2 regions of the Stenotrophomonas sp. YJH_SMC_81 genome follow, and region 1 is predicted to be linked to the other one. Evidence: predicted binding sites of a transcription regulator. Region 1 holds the regulator's gene; the other holds the start of a gene.
The links. The regulator FliA, encoded in region 1, starts transcription of late flagellar genes. The targets are predictions, from matches to a motif close to TAAAGTTTNNCNNNCNNNGGCCGATAA.

Region 1 (7,780 bases):
TACGGTGCAATGGACGGTGCCAGCAAGTTCATCCGCGGCGACGCCATCGCCGGCATCCTGATCCTGTTCATCAACATGCTCGGCGGCCTGGCCGTGGGCGTGCTGCAGCATGGCATGCCGTTCGGCGACGCCGCTGCCACCTACACCCTGCTCTCCATCGGTGACGGCCTGGTGGCGCAGCTGCCGGCACTGCTGGTGTCCAGCGCGGTGGCGATGCTGGTCACCCGCGCCTCGCGCTCGCAGGACATGGCCCAGGCCATGACCGGGCAGGTGTTCGGCCAGTACCGCGCGCTGGCGATCACCGCCGGCATCATCGGCGTCGTTGGCCTGGTGCCGGGCATGCCCAACGTCGCTTTCCTGACGCTGGCCGCGATCCTTGGCTTCATCGCCTGGAAGCTGTATCGCAAGACCAAGGCACCGGCTGCCGATGCAACAGGCAGTGGCACCGATGCTGCCGCGCTCACTGCGCTGGGCCGCCCCGCCGCGCCGGCACCGACCGCCGAACTGAGCTGGGACGAGCTGCGCCCGGTCGATCCGCTGGGCCTGGAGGTCGGCTACCGGCTGATTCCGCTGGTGGACAGCAACCAGGGCGGCGAACTGATGGCGCGCATCAAGGGCGTGCGCCGCAAGCTGACCCAGGATGTCGGCTTCCTGATTCCCTCGGTGCACATCCGCGACAACCTGGAACTGCCGGCCAACGGCTACCGCGTGCTGGTGCATGGCGTGCCGGTGGCCACCGCCGAGATCCACCCCGACCGCGAGCTGGCCCTGGATCCGGGCAGCGCGCTCGGCGCACTGGAGGGCATTGCCGGCAAGGATCCCGCGTTCGGCCTGGATGCCACCTGGATCCAGCCGCACCAGCGCGCCCAGGCCGAAACGCTGGGCTACACGGTGGTCGACCCGGCCACCGTGGTCGCCACCCATCTGTCGCACCTGATCCGCGAACACGCACCCGAGCTGCTCGGCCATGAGGAAGTGCAGCACCTGCTGGCCAACCTCGCCAAGAGCGCACCCAAGCTCGTCGAAGATCTGACGCCGAAGGCGCTGCCGCTGTCGGCGGTGGTGCGCGTGCTGCAGAACCTGCTGGTCGAGCGCATTCCGATCCGCCAGCTGCGCAAGATCGCCGAGGCACTGGTCGAACATGCGCCCAGCAGCCAGGACCCGGCCGTGCTGACCGCCGCGGTGCGCACCGCACTGGGCCGCTTCATCGTGCAGGAGATCGCCGGAATGTCGGCGGAGCTGCCGGTGTTCACCCTCAACCCGCAATTGGAACGTGTCTTGCAGGAGTCCACGCAGGGCAACGGCGCCGCGCTGGAACCCGGACTCGCTGAGCGACTGCACCAGAGCCTGGCCGAATGTGTCAGCAAGCAGGAAGCCCGCAACGAGCCCGCGGTCGTGCTGGTACCTGGCCCGGTGCGCGCCGCGCTGGCCCGCCTGGTCCGCCACAGCGTTCCTTCGCTGTCGGTCCTGGCCTACAGCGAGGTGCCGGAGGACAAGCGCCTGAAGCTGGTCGGAACGATCAGCTGACGCCGCCCGCCGATGCGCCAGAAAACAGACACCACTTTCGAACCAACGCAACAGACAGACACCAAGGGGAACCCGCACCGTGCAGACCACCGACCACCCGAGTTCCCCGACCGCCACCCCGCCGTCTTCGCCTCGTGACCACAGCATGAAAATCAAACGATTCGTCGCCGCCGACATGCGCTCGGCCATGAACCTGGTGCGCAAGGAGCATGGTCCTGACGCCGTGATCCTGTCCAACCGCCGGATCGAGGAAGGCATCGAGATCGTCGCCGCCGCCAACTACGACGAGAGCGCGGTGCAGCGTGCGCTGGAAGCCTCGCGCCGCGACGTCGCACCGCCGCCGGCACCCAAGCCGCGCACCGCCGCCGACGCGGTGATCGCCGCCGTCACCCGCCGCCGCAGCAGCACCCCGGCACCGGAACCGGTTGCCGCCACCACCTCGGCGGTGGCCGCCCTCGCCCGTGCAGCAGTGGGCGCTACCGGCCGCACCCTCGATAGCGCCGACGAGATCGTGCCAACCCGCGGCAGCACCGGCTTCGCCGCCACCCTGGCACGCGCCGCCGTCAATGAACCGGCACTGCCGGACCAGATCTTCGCCCCGTTCGCCGAGGCCATCGTTGCTCCGGCGCCGGCACCGGCCCTCGTCGCGCCGGCCAACCGCGCCCGTTTCCAGATCGATCCGCCGCACGAGGCGCATCACGAAAGCGTGGCGCCGGCGGTGCAGCCGCCACCGCTGCCGACCGCAACCCTGTCCGAAACGCAGCCGGAGGTCGCCGTCAGCGAACCGGCGTTGGCCGATGCCACCGTCGAAGCCGCGCCGACGCCGACGCTCGCCCCAGCCCCGGTCCTGACCGTGGTCGCCCAGGACGACGCCGAGATCCGCCAGCTGCGCCAGGAAGTGGCCGGCATGCGCCAGGTGATCGAGCGCGAAATGAACCGCTTCACCGACGAGCGCCTGCGCGGCTGCCCGGTGCGCGCCACCGCGCTGGACCTGATGGACGAGTACGGCTTCGATGCTGGCCTGGCCCGCGACGTCGCCATGCAGATTCCGCTGGAGACCGAGGCGCACCGAGGCCGCGGCCTGATGCTGGGGCTGATCTCGCGCAAGCTGCCGATTGCCCCGGTCGACCCGCTGGAGGAAGGCGGCGTGATCGCGCTGGTGGGCCCGACCGGCGCCGGCAAGACCACCACCATCGCCAAGCTGGCCTCGCGGTTCGCCGAGAAGCACGCGCCGCGTGACGTGGCTCTGGTCACCACCGACACCACCCGCATCGGCGCCCGCGAGCAGCTGTATGGCTACGGCCGGCAGCTCGGCATCGCCGTGCACGAGGCCAACAGCGGCACCGACCTGGACCAGCTGCTGGAACGCCTGAAGGACTACAAGCTGGTACTGATCGACACCGCCGGACTGGGCCCGCGCGACCGCGCGCTGGCCGCGCAGCTGCAGTGGCTGCGCGCCGCGCGCCAGGTGCGCACCCTGCTGGTGCTGCCGGCCAACACCAGCTTCGGCGACATGGACGAGGTGGTCCGCCGCTTCGGTGCCGCCAACCTGCAGGGCCTGGTGCTGAGCAAGCTGGACGAAACCGGCCGCTTCGGCAACGCCCTGTCGGTGGCCGTGGACCACGCCCTGCCGATCACCTGGGTGACCGACGGCCAGGACGTTCCGGACGACCTGCACCGGGCCAGTGCGGCCAATCTCGTACTTCGCCTTGAAGATTTGCGCCGAGCGGCCGATATGCCCTGCAACCCGGAGTTGAACCATGCCGTCGCGTGAGTACGCCAAGCTGACCAAGACCTTCCCGCTGTCGGCCACCCGCAGCGAGCCGCTCGGCCCTGTGCGCACCATCGCCGTGACCGGCGGCAAGGGCGGCGTGGGCAAGACCAACGTGTCGGCCAACCTGGCCGTGGCGCTGGCCGGCATGGGCAAGCGCACGCTGCTGCTGGACGCCGACCTCGGCCTGGCCAACATCGACGTGATCCTGGGCTTGAACCCCACCTATACGCTGGCCGACCTGGTTGCCGGCCGCTGCTCGCTGGACGACGTCATCGTCGAAGGCCCGAACGGCGTGCTGGTGGTCCCGGCCGCGTCCGGCCGCCGGCACATGGCCGAGCTGGCCCCGGCCGAGCACGTCGGCCTGGTCAACGTGTTCTCCGAGCTGGAACGCGAGCTGGACATCATGGTGGTGGACACCGCCGCGGGCATCACCGACGGCGTGCTGACCTTCTGCCAGGCCGCGCAGGACACCGTGGTGGTGGTCTGTGACGAGCCGGCGTCGATCACCGACGCCTACGCGCTGATCAAGGTGCTCTCGCGCGAACGTGGCGTGGACCGCGTCCAGGTGGTGGCCAACATGGTGCGCGACCCCAACGAGGGCCGCGTACTGTACGAGAAGCTGACCCGCGTCTGCGAGAAGTTCCTCGCCGATGTCTCGCTGAACTACCTGGGCTGCGTGCCGCAGGATGACTGGCTGCGCCTGTCGGTGCAGCGCCAGCAGCCGGTGGTGAAGGCCTACCCGTCCAGCCCGTCCGCACTGGCCATCACCGAGATCGCGCGCCGCACGGCCCGCTGGCAGGCGCCCACCGAACCACGCGGCGGCGTCGAGTTCTTCCTCGAACGCATTCTCAAGCAGCGCGGGGTGGCGGCATGAAAGGCGCGGCCCAGTACAGGGAAGTCCAGCGCTCGGCGGCCAACGAGGTCATCGCCCAGCACTCGGACCTGGTGCGGCGCATCGCCCACCATCTGGCCGCGCGCCTGCCGGCCAGCGTCGAAGTCGACGACCTGATCCAGGCGGGCATGATGGGCCTGATCGAGGCTTCGCGCAGCTACGACGCCGACCAGGGCGCCTCGTTTGAGACCTATGCCTCGATCCGTATCCGTGGCTCGATGATCGACGAGATCCGCCGTGGCGACTGGGTGCCGCGCTCGGTGCACCGCCGTGCACGCGATGCTGCGGCCACCATCCGCCGCCTGGAACAGAGCAGCGGCCGCGCCGCCAGCGCCACCGAAGTGGCCGCCGCGATGGAGATGCCACTGCCCGAGTACCTGCGCCTGATGGAAGACGCTGCGCGTGGCCAGGTGCTGAGCCTGGAGTCGCGCATCGAGGACCAGGGCGAGCTGGACACGGTCGCCCAGGGTGGCCCGACCCCGCAGCAGGTGCTGGAGCGCAGCGAGTTCGGCCGCGAGCTGGGCAAGGCCATCGGCCATCTGCCCGAGCGCGAACAGCTGGTGCTCTCGCTCTACTACGAGCAGGAACTCAATCTGAAGGAGATCGGCGCGGTGCTCGGCGTGAGCGAGTCGCGGGTCTGCCAGATCCACGGCCAGGCGGTGCTGCGCCTGCGCGGCCGGCTGAAGGTATTCGAGGCCGTCGACGCCGGCCTCGAAGAATGAACATCCCCGAGGCAGCTGCCCCCGGCCGCCCGGAATGAACAACAAAGGAACTCTGCTTTGAACAAGAACATGCGCATCCTGATCGTGGACGACTTCTCGACCATGCGTCGCATCGTCAAGAACCTGCTGGGCGATCTGGGCTTCACCAACACCGCCGAAGCCGAGGACGGGCATGCCGCGCTGTCGCTGCTGCAGAGCCAGCCGTTCGATTTCGTGGTCACCGACTGGAACATGCCGGTCATGACCGGCATCGAGCTGCTCAAGGCGATCCGTGCCGACGCCAAGCTGAAGACCCTGCCGGTGCTGATGGTCACCGCCGAAGCCAAGCGCGAGCAGATCATCGAAGCGGCCCAGAACGGGGTGAACGGCTACATCATCAAGCCGTTCACCGCGCAGACGCTGGAAGAGAAGCTCGGCAAGATCTTCGAACGCCTGGCGGCCAGCGCCTGATGGACACCACGGTCGACAAGAATGCCCTCGCCCTGCGCCTGCAGGAAGCACTGGACGCACTGGAGTCCGGTGACGAAACCGCCTGGCGGCAACGCATCGACGGACTGGTCGCGCTGCGCACGCAGCCGATGATGAGCGGCCTCTCGCGGCTGGCCCGCGAGCTCGGGCAGGCCCTGGGTGAACTGCCGACCGTGCCCAGCGAGGCCGGCGAACTGGACGATGCCTGCGCACGCCTGGACCACGTGGTGGCGATGACCGAACAGGCGACGCACCGCACCCTGGACCTGGCCGAGGAATGCCGCAGCCTGACCGAACAGCTGCGCGCCGAAGGCCTGCAGCCCGGCCAGGATGCACAGCTCGAGCGCATCCGCCACAACCTCACCGAGATCGCCCTGACCCAGAGCTACCAGGACCTGACCGGGCAGATCATCCGTCGCGTGGTCGGCATCGTCCGCCGCGTGCACGAGGGCTTCGGCGCGCTCGGCCTGCCGCCGGAACAGCATCGCACCGATCCGGAACTGGCCGGGCCGGCACTGAAGGGACTGGACCGCCACGCGGTCTCGCAGAACGACGCCGACGACCTGCTGTCGGACCTGGGGCTGTAAGCATGAGCGCGGTATCCGACGACATCACTGCCGATTTCATCATCGAGGCGCAGGAAATCCTGGATCGCCTGGGCGAACAGCTGGTGTCGCTGGAGCAGGCACCACAGGACACCGAGCAGCTCAACGCGGTGTTCCGGGGCTACCACACGCTCAAGGGCGGCGCCGGCTTCCTCGGCGTCACCGCCATGGTCGAGTTGTGCCACGCCGCCGAAGAAGCGCTGGGCATCGCGCGCGCGGGCCAGGCCGTACTGCAGGCCCATCACTTCGATGCCGCCCAGCAATCGCTGGACTACCTGCAAGCGATGCTGGATGCAGTTTCCTCCGGCACCGAGCCGGGCTATGCGCCGCCGGAGCTGATCGCCCAGTTCGACATGCATGGCGGTGCCGTGGCTGCACCCGCCGCCGCAGCAGCTCCCGCTGCGGGTGGCAGCGACCTGATCACCGACGACGAGTTCGAGGCCCTGCTCGACCAGCTGCACGGCGGCAACGCACCGACTGCGGTCGCGCCGGCAAAGAAGGCTGACGACGGCCTGATCAGCGAAGACGAGTTCGAAGCCCTGCTCGACCAGCTGCACGGTGGCGCCGCACCCGGCGCCAAGCCCATCGCTGCGGTAGCGCCCGCACCGATCGCGGCACCACGCCCACTGGCCGCACCGGCCGCACCGGCAACTGCAGCGGCGACCAAGCCGGCCGCCAAGCCGCTGGCCGAAGCCGAACATACCGTGCGCGTGGACACCAAGCGCCTGGACGCGATCGTCAATCTGATCGGCGAACTGGTGCTGTCACGCAACCGGCTCAAGACCCTGCGTGCGCGCCTGCGCGACGAGGAACTGGACCGCGCCGTGTCGACCCTGGACATCGCCACCGCGCGCCTGCAGTCGGCGGTGATGCGTACCCGCATGCAGCCGGTGGGCAAGGTCTTCTCGCGCTTCCCCAAGGTCGCCCGAGACGTTGCCCGCTCGCTGAAGAAGGAAGTGGACCTGGAGCTGATCGGTGCCGAGACCGAGCTCGACCGCAACCTGGTCGAAGCGCTGGCCGACCCGCTGGTGCACCTGGTCCGCAACGCCATCGACCATGGCGTGGAAATGCCCGATCTGCGCGAAGCACAGGGCAAGCCGCGGATGGGCCATGTACGCCTGTCGGCCCAGCAGGAAGGCGACTACGTCAGCATTGAAGTGCAGGACGACGGTGCCGGCATCGATCCGGAGAAGCTGCGCGCGAAGGCGCGTGAGAAGGGCCTGATCGATCCGGAAGCTGCCGCCCGCCTGAGCAGCGAGGAGTGCCTGCACCTGGTGTTCCTGCCTGGCTTCTCGACCAAGCAGCAGGTCACGGATATCTCCGGCCGTGGCGTTGGCATGGATGTGGTGCAGTCGCGCATCCGCGAACTGAGTGGCCAGATCCAGATCCAGTCCGAGCTGGGCCGTGGCAGCCGCTTCCTGATCCGCGTGCCGCTCACCCTGGCGATCCTGCCGACCCTGCTGGTGCAGGCCGGCGAGGACGTCTATGCACTGCCGCTGGCGCGCGTGATGGAAGTGCTGCACGCGCCGCGCACCTCGCTGGGCTGGTTCGATGGCCGCGCCGTGCTCGACCGTCGTTCGCATACGCTGCCACTGGTCGATCTGCGCCAGTGGCTGGATGTGACGCCGGCCGCCTCGACCCTGCTGACCATCGTGGTGCTGCAGGCCGGCGAAGCGCGCTTCGGCCTGGTCGTGGACCAGGTGCGCGGGCGCGAGGAAGTGGTCATCAAGCCACTGCCGAAAGCCCTGCGCGGCCTGCGCGGTTACGCCGGTGCAACCCTGATCGGCGATGG
Region 2 (7,780 bases), on a different contig from region 1:
AGCGCGACATCGTCGTTGTCCGGCGGCGGAAACATCCGATGCTAACCGGCGCGACCGGGTCGCGGTGTGCGCGAATGGGCGGGTCAGGCGCTGTGCCCGTCGTCCCTGAGCTTGCGCACACGGGTGGCGGCGGCCTGCAGGGGCCGACCGTCGCGCCCGCGCGGCTGCATGTACGGCAGCGGTCGCCGCGTGCTGGATTCGATCAGCTGCGAATGAGCTTCGTCTGCACCGAAGCGATGGCGTTCACCCCATTGGCGCAGCGCGACCAGCACCGGGAACAGCGCCTGGCCCGCGGCGGTGAGCACGTATTCCTGGTAGGCCGAGCCGTCGGAGGCCGGTTGCAGTTGCAGGATGCCGGCCTCGACCAGCCTGCGCAGGCGATCGCTGAGGATGTTGCGGGCGGCGCCCAGGCTGCGCTGGAAGTCGCCGAAGCGGCTGACGCCGTCGAAGGCATCGCGGATCACCAGCAGTGCCCAGCGATCACCGAGCAGGTCGGCGCTGCGGGCAACGGGGCAGGGGCTGTCTGCGTGCATGGCGGTCTCCGTCCTATGTGGTTGCAGTTTAAAACCAAAGTAGCTAGCCTGCATCTGGTTTCAATATGAAACCAGATGACGAATGCCATGCCGATTCCACGCCCCCTGCTGGTGCTGCTTGCGGTTGCCGCCGGCGCCAGCGTTGCCAACGTCTATTACGCGCAGCCGCTGCTGGATCAGCTTGCACACGCCTTCGCGCTGGAGCGGGCGGTTGCCGGCGCGGTGCTGGCCGCGACCCAGGCCGGCAGCGTGCTGGCATTGCTCGGGTTGCTGCCGCTGGCTGATCGCGGTGACCGGCGGCACCTGCTGCGGCTGCAGCTGGCGGCACTGGTCGCGGCCCTGCTGTGGCTGGCAGCGGCACGCACGGCCGGTTGGCTGTTGTCGGGCCTGCTGCTGGCCGGGCTGTTGGGCACCGCGCTGACCCAAGGCTTGATCGCCTACACGGCAGCGATGGCTCCGGCCGCGCAGCGCGGGCGCGTGGTGGGGGTGGTGCAGGGCGGGGTGTTCATCGGGTTGCTGCTGGCGCGCGTGCTGTCCGGCACGGTGGCGGCCATTGCCGGCTGGCAAGCAGTCTATCTGCTGTCGGCAGCGCTGATGGCGACCCTGGCCGCACTGCTGTGGCGGCGCCTGCCGGCGGTGCCGATACCCGTGGTGCCGCCGCGTTGGCGCGACCTGATCGGCTCGATGCTGGGCATGCTGCGCCGGGATCGAACGCTGCGCGAGCGCGGTCCACTGGCGTTGCTGCTGTATGCCGGACTCAACGTGTTCTGGGCGGCGGCCCCCTTGCCGCTGTCGGCCCCACCGCTGCAGTGGTCCACTGCGGCCATCGGTGCGCTCGGCCTGGCTGGGGTGGCAGGTGCATTGATGGCGTCGCGGGTCGGGCACTGGATGGACCGCGGTTTTGCCGATCGGGTCAGTCTTGGCGCGCTGCTGTTGATGCTGGTCGCGTGGTGGCCGCTGCTGGGCCTGCCGCAGTCGCTGTCGTTGCTGCTGCTGGGCGTGATCGTGCTCGATCTGGGTGGGCAGGCGCTGCATGTCTCGAACCAGGCGCTGCTGCTGCGCGCGCCGGGCGAGCAGCATGGACGCCTGGTGGCGCTTTACATGCTCTTCTATGCGGTGGGTAGTGGTGCCGGTGCGGCTGCCGGGCCCTGGGTGCACGCCCGGCACGGCTGGCCTGCCGTGTGCCTGCTGGGCGCCGGCATCGCGCTGCTGGCGCTGCTGTGGTGGGCAGCGTGGCGGAGGCGGGCGGTGAAAGCAGCGGCTGCCGCGCGAATCGGTAGAGTCGACTGTTAGTCGACTGCTCCTCGTTCCGACGGCGAAAAGCTCCGCGCTGCGCGCGGTAGTACTAACAGTCGACTCTATCCGCCACCGGGATTCTTCATTTCCGCCAGTTCAGCGCTGCAACGCGCGCCGCCCCGGCGCTTCCTGCAGGTCGGCGCTGGCCACCACCACGCGGTTGCGGCCGCTGCGCTTGGCCTCGTACATCGCCGCGTCGGCACGTGCCATCAAGCGTTCGTAGTCCGGGTGGCCATCATGGCCGGCCACGCCGATGCTGGCAGTCAGCGACAGAACCTGGCCGTTGGCCAGTGCCACTGGCGACTGCGCGATCTGCCGGCGCAGGCTCTCGGCGATCACCGAGGCCTGTGACTCACTGGCGGCAACCAGCACCACCACGAACTCCTCGCCGCCGTAGCGGAACAGGTAGTCGCTGCCGCGGGTCAGCTGGCCGAGCAGGCCGGCCACGTGCTGCAACGCGCGGTCGCCGGCATCGTGGCCGTGGCCGTCGTTGATCGCCTTGAAGTGATCCAGGTCGAGCAGCAGCAGCGAGAACGGCGTGCGGTTGCGCGTGGCCAGCTCGATCTCCCTGCGCAGCACGGTAGGCAGGAAGCGGCGGTTGAGCAGGTTGGTCAGGGCATCGCTGCCGGCATCCAGTTCACCGATGCGTTCGAACAACAGCGTCATCAGGGTACGGATGGCGGCCAGGTCCTCGCGGATGGCCGGCAGCACCGCCAGTCGTTGCGCCGGGGTGTCATGGCTTGCCCGCTGCAGGTTGCCGTCGATGCGGGCCATCAGTTGGCCGACCTGCTGGGTTTCGCTGCTCTCGCCGAAGCTGGGGATGCCCTTGTGGGTGAACCACAGGCCGAATTCCGAGGTCGCCAGGCTGGCGCTTTCGCTGGCCTGCACGTGGCCGGCGAGTGCGTACAGCAGGGCGTTCTCCCAGTCCAGCAGCAGTGCACGCTGACGCTCGCGTTCAGTACCGACATTCTGCACCAGCGAGAACAACCGGTAGGCAGCATCGGCGCGGGTGGAGCGCTCACGTGCATGGGTGTAGGCCAGGGTCATGCCTTCCATGGCGATGTCCATGATCGCGCTGAGGCAGTCGATGGCGGCGAACGCGGTGGCGCTGTCGGGCGCGTCGTCGCGCAGGCGCACGAACAGCTCGTGCTTGAGTACGCGCGCGCCTCGGGTGACCAGGTCGACCGGAATGCCGACCCGGGCATGCACATCGCCGATCACCCGTTGCGAGGCAACGGTGGCGGCAATGCCGTCGGCATCGGTGGTCAGCAGCTGCACCAGCCAGCGCTGCATGGCCGGTTGCAGGCGTTGCTTGACCTGATCGTGGGACAGGAAGCGGCGTGCACGCCCGTCCTGCAACAGCACTTCGTAGAAGCGTTGGGCCAACGCCGGCGGGGCATCGGTTGCGGCGGCGTGCAGCAGCGCGGTGGCGGCAGGGCCGGCCTGTTGCAGGCAGTGCTGCCAGGCCTCGGCCAGCGGCTGGCTGGCATCGTCCAGTTGGGGTGGTTCCACGTCGATCTCTGACTGCGTACGGCAAACCACGGGTATCGGCCGCGGTGGCGTGCGGTTGATGGTGGGCAAGCCGGCCAGTTTAAGCGCGATGCAGGGTCGTCCGGCACGCAGGTCACATCACGCCTGCGGTAGCAATGAGCGAACGCATTTGAGAATCACTCGCATTGATGGGAGAATGCGCGCACGGATCGGGCCGCAGGCGACTGCAGCGACGCTCCGCCTCCCCCTCGTCGTTGCCTCAAGCCCTTTGCCAGAGGCCCCGTTGCCCTGCCAGAAGGTCCAGATCATGTCTCCTGCCGTTGTCCTCTCGCCGCGCCCGCTGGCGCTCGCCGTTGCCGCCCTGCTGGCGGGCAGCGCCCTGACCGCCCAGGCTGAAGCCGACGCCACCGATATCGACACGGTGCACGTCACCGCCTCGCAGATTGCCCGCCAGGCGTTGGGTACCTCGACCATCACCGCCGAGGACATCGCCAAGCGCCCACCGGCCAACGACATCGCCGAACTGCTGCGCACCATGCCGGGCGTCAACCTCACCGGCAACAGCGCCTCGGGCCAGTATGGCAACAACCGCCAGATCGACCTGCGCGGCATGGGCCCGGAAAACACCCTGATCCTGGTCGACGGCAAGCGCATCGGTGCGCGCGATGCCGTGCGCATGGGCCGCAGTGGCGAGCGCAACACGCGCGGCGACACCAACTGGGTGCCGGCGGAGATGATCGAGCGCATCGAAGTGCTGCGCGGACCGGCGGCGGCACGCTATGGCTCCGGTGCTTCCGGTGGCGTGGTCAACATCATCACCAAGCGCCCGACCGGCGACCTGACCGGTGCGGTCGACCTGTACGGGCTGGTGCCCGAACACAGCGCCGAAGGTGGCAGCGAGCGCGTCGGCCTGCAGCTGAGTGGGCCGATGACCGACACGCTGTCGTTCCGCCTGTACGGCAACCTCAACAAGACCGACGCCGATTCACTCGATCTCAACCGCCAGTACGCCACCCAGCCGAACGCAGTGCCACCGGCTGGCCGCGAGGGCGTCAAGAACCGCGACATCAACGCGCTGCTGCGCTGGGACGTGACCGCCGACCAGGTGGTCGAGTTCGAGGCCGGCACCAGCCGCCAGGGCAACATCTATGCTGGTGACCGCGCGGTCAGCACCACCGGCACTTCGACCGGCATCGATCTGGCCGCCCTGGCCGACGGCAAGGCGGAAACCAACCGCATGTACCGCAACACCGGCGCGATCACCCATCGTGGCCGCTGGGGCGATGTCACCTCGCGGGTGACCGCTGCAGTTGAAGCGGTGAACAACTCGCGCATCAATGAAGGCCTGGCCGGTGGCCCGGAAGGCAGCTTCAACGGCACCGACTGGTCGACCTCGCGCCTGCGCAACTACCAGCTGGATGGCGAAGTGAGCTTCCCGACCACGCTGGGCGGCGCCGAGAACATCTGGACGTTGGGCTTTGAATACCTGGACAGCCGGCTGACCGACCCGTACTCGATGAGCCAGTCCAGCAGCAGCGGCGGTGGCATCCCGGGGCTGTCGGCCGATCGTGCGCGCGGCAAGGCCGATGCGCAGACCACGGCGGTGTTCGTGGAAGACAACATCTACCTGGGTGAGCGCTGGATCGTTACCCCGGGCCTGCGTTTTGACCACCACAGCCAGTTCGGCAACAACACCAGCCCCAGCCTCAATGCGCAGTTCCGCATCAGCAGCGACTGGGTGGTGAAGGGCGGCATCGCCCGCGCGTTCAAGGCGCCGAACCTGTACCAGTCGAATCCGGACTATCTGTACTACACCCGTGGCAACGGCTGCCCGAATGCGCTGCCGAGCCTGGGCGCCGGTTGCTACATGCGCGGCAACGCAGACCTGAAGGCGGAAACCAGCCTGAACAAGGAACTGGGCATCGAGTGGGCACCGCAGAGCGGCTGGCAGGCGTCGTTGACCTACTTCCACAACGATTACAAGGACAAGATCCAGGCCGGCTACACCCAGATCGGGCTGACCGCCGACACCAAGGGCCGCATCTTCCGCTGGGAGAACGCGCCGAAGGCGATCGTGCAGGGGCTGGAAGGCAACCTGGTCATTCCGCTGCTGGGCGAGCAGGGCAACCGCCTGAAGTGGAGCAACAACTTCACCTACATGGTGGAAAACGAGAACAAGACCACGCACCAGCCGTTGTCGGTGATCCCGAAGTACACGATCAACACCATGCTGGACTGGCAGGCCACCGACAGGCTGTCCGTGCTGCTGACCGGCACCTTCTACGGCAAGCAGGAACCGGCCACGACCAACATCAACAACGACCCGCGCTGCACCGGCAGCTGCGATGCATCGATCGCGCTGCAGGATCGTGGCGCGTACAACATCTGGGGCGTGAGCGCGCGCTACAAGGTGACCGAGACGGTCAGCTTCGGCTTCGGCGTGAACAACCTGGCCGACAAGCGCCTGTTCCGCGAGGCCAACAGCAGTGATGCCGGGGCGGCGACCTACAACGAGCCGGGCCGCGCGTACTGGGCCAGCCTGCGCTTCGGCTTCTGACCGCAGGCCGGCGTCGATCTGCAGCCCTCGCCGGGCCATGCCCGACGAGGGCTCGTGTGGCCTGCAATGTTATAAACATCGTAATAGTCTCCTCCGCCGGCACCGCGTAGCCTGCACCGCATCGCAAAGGAGCTGTTGCCATGGGCCACGACCACGATCACCTGCCATCCCAGATCCGCCACGAGAATCCCTTGTGGTGGGCACTCGGCCTGACCACCACCTTCCTCGTCGTCGAAGTGGTGGGCGCGTTCTGGACCAACAGCCTGGCGCTGTTGTCCGACGCCGCGCACATGGCCACCGATGCGCTGGCGCTGATGATCGCGCTGGTCGCGGTACGGTTGAGCCGGCGCCCGCCGGATGCGCGCCGCACCTACGGCTATGCACGGCTGGAAGCGTTGGGCGCGATGATCAACGGTGCCATGCTGTTCGTGGTCGCCGCCTACATCCTGTGGGAGGCGGTCGGCCGCTTCCGCCAGCCGCAGGAGATCGCCTCCTCCGGCATGCTGGTGATCGCGGCTGCGGGCCTGGTCATCAACCTGATCTCGATGCGCCTGCTGCGGGCGGGCAGTGGCGAGAGCCTCAACGTGAAGGGCGCCTACCTGGAAGTGTGGGCCGACATGCTCGGCTCGGTGGCTGTGATTGCGGGCGCATTGTTGATCAAGTGGACCGGATGGAAACCGATCGACCCGATCCTGGCCGTGCTGATCGGCCTGTGGGTGCTACCGCGTACCTACGTGCTGATGCGCGAGGCGATCAACGTGCTGCTGGAAGGCGTGCCCAAGGGCATGGACGTGGCCAAGGTGCGCGACAGCCTGTCCGGCCACGTCGCAGTCCTGGACGTGCATGACCTGCACGTGTGGGCGCTGGCTTCCAGCACGCCGGCGCTGACCGCGCACATTGTGATGCGCGACGGCACCGACGCCGATGCGTTGCGCCGCGAGCTGGGCGGTCGCCTGCATGATGACTTCGGTATCGAGCACGTGACGCTGCAGATCGAGGCGGACCACTGCGGCGAAGCCTGTGGCGAACCGGCGCCGGCCAACGGCGGCGGACACAAGGGCCATGAGGGCCACGACCACGGGGAGGACGCGCAGGGCCATCGTGGCCACGTGCATCGTTGATCGACGATTGACGCGCGCGCCGGGAGATGGCCGGCGCAGCTATTCGTCCCGCCGCGAGGCCAGCCGATCCGCCAGCCGGGTTGGCTCCGGCAACCGGTAGCCGCGCAGGGTGCGCTGCACCCAGCCCAGCGCGGTATCGGCACTGACCCGATGGCCACCGGCCACGAACAGCGGCTTGCAGCGCACCTTGCTGCGCAGCACCCAGCCCAGTTGCTCGTCGCCATCCAGCAGCGGTGTATGCGCACCAGCTTCGGCGCCCGGTTCGACGAACCTTCCCACCAGTTTCGATTTCGCCACGCCGATGCTCGGCAGATCGGTGACCACGCCCAGATGCGCGGCGACGCCCAGCCGGCGCGGATGGCTGATGCCGTGGCCATCGACGAACACCAGGTCCGGCGTTCGTGGCAGCAGTGCCAGTGCGGCCAGCAGTGCCGGCAGCTCGCGGAAGCTGAGCAGGCCCGGGATATAGGGCATGAGTGTAGGAATCCGCGCGATCTCCTGCGCCACGGGCTGCAGCGTCCTTGCATCCAGCAGCACCGCCGCGGCGCGGGTAATGGCACCGTTGTCCTCGAATCCGACATCCAGCCCGGCCAGCCAGCGCACCTTGCGTGGCAGGCGGTCCTGGCGTTCCACGCGGCCGGCCAGCTGCAGCTGTTGCGCTCGAGCGGCGGTGACGCTGCCTTCCCAGCGCCCGGGGTCGATCACCGTATTCATTGGCTGCAGCATCGCATGCGCGGCGCCACGGCACGGTGAGCGGCCACCGGGGCTACAATGGCGGCCTG

Region 2: AC5P8U_RS10085 (GGDEF domain-containing protein) is a predicted target of FliA. The motif match lies at 3,374-3,400, and genes of this name have one in related genera.

What each region holds. Positions count from the first base shown of each region.
Region 1 covers NZ_JCAFUB010000003.1:324,632-332,411, reverse strand. Annotated here, with positions in the region: gene flhA (flagellar biosynthesis protein FlhA) at 1-1,527, shown strand, start outside; gene flhF (flagellar biosynthesis GTPase FlhF) at 1,673-3,301, shown strand; gene AC5P8U_RS07955 (MinD/ParA family ATP-binding protein) at 3,288-4,175, shown strand; gene AC5P8U_RS07950 (RNA polymerase sigma factor FliA) at 4,172-4,915, shown strand; gene cheY (chemotaxis response regulator CheY) at 4,973-5,365, shown strand; gene AC5P8U_RS07940 (protein phosphatase CheZ) at 5,365-5,970, shown strand; gene AC5P8U_RS07935 (chemotaxis protein CheA) at 5,973-7,780, shown strand, end outside.
Region 2 covers NZ_JCAFUB010000004.1:128,028-135,807, forward strand. Annotated here, with positions in the region: gene AC5P8U_RS10070 (metallophosphoesterase) at 1-10, opposite strand, end outside; gene AC5P8U_RS10075 (winged helix-turn-helix transcriptional regulator) at 84-533, opposite strand; gene AC5P8U_RS10080 (MFS transporter) at 609-1,826, shown strand; gene AC5P8U_RS10085 (GGDEF domain-containing protein) at 1,926-3,341, opposite strand; gene AC5P8U_RS10090 (TonB-dependent siderophore receptor) at 3,628-5,877, shown strand; gene AC5P8U_RS10095 (cation diffusion facilitator family transporter) at 6,018-6,998, shown strand; gene nfi (deoxyribonuclease V) at 7,038-7,712, opposite strand.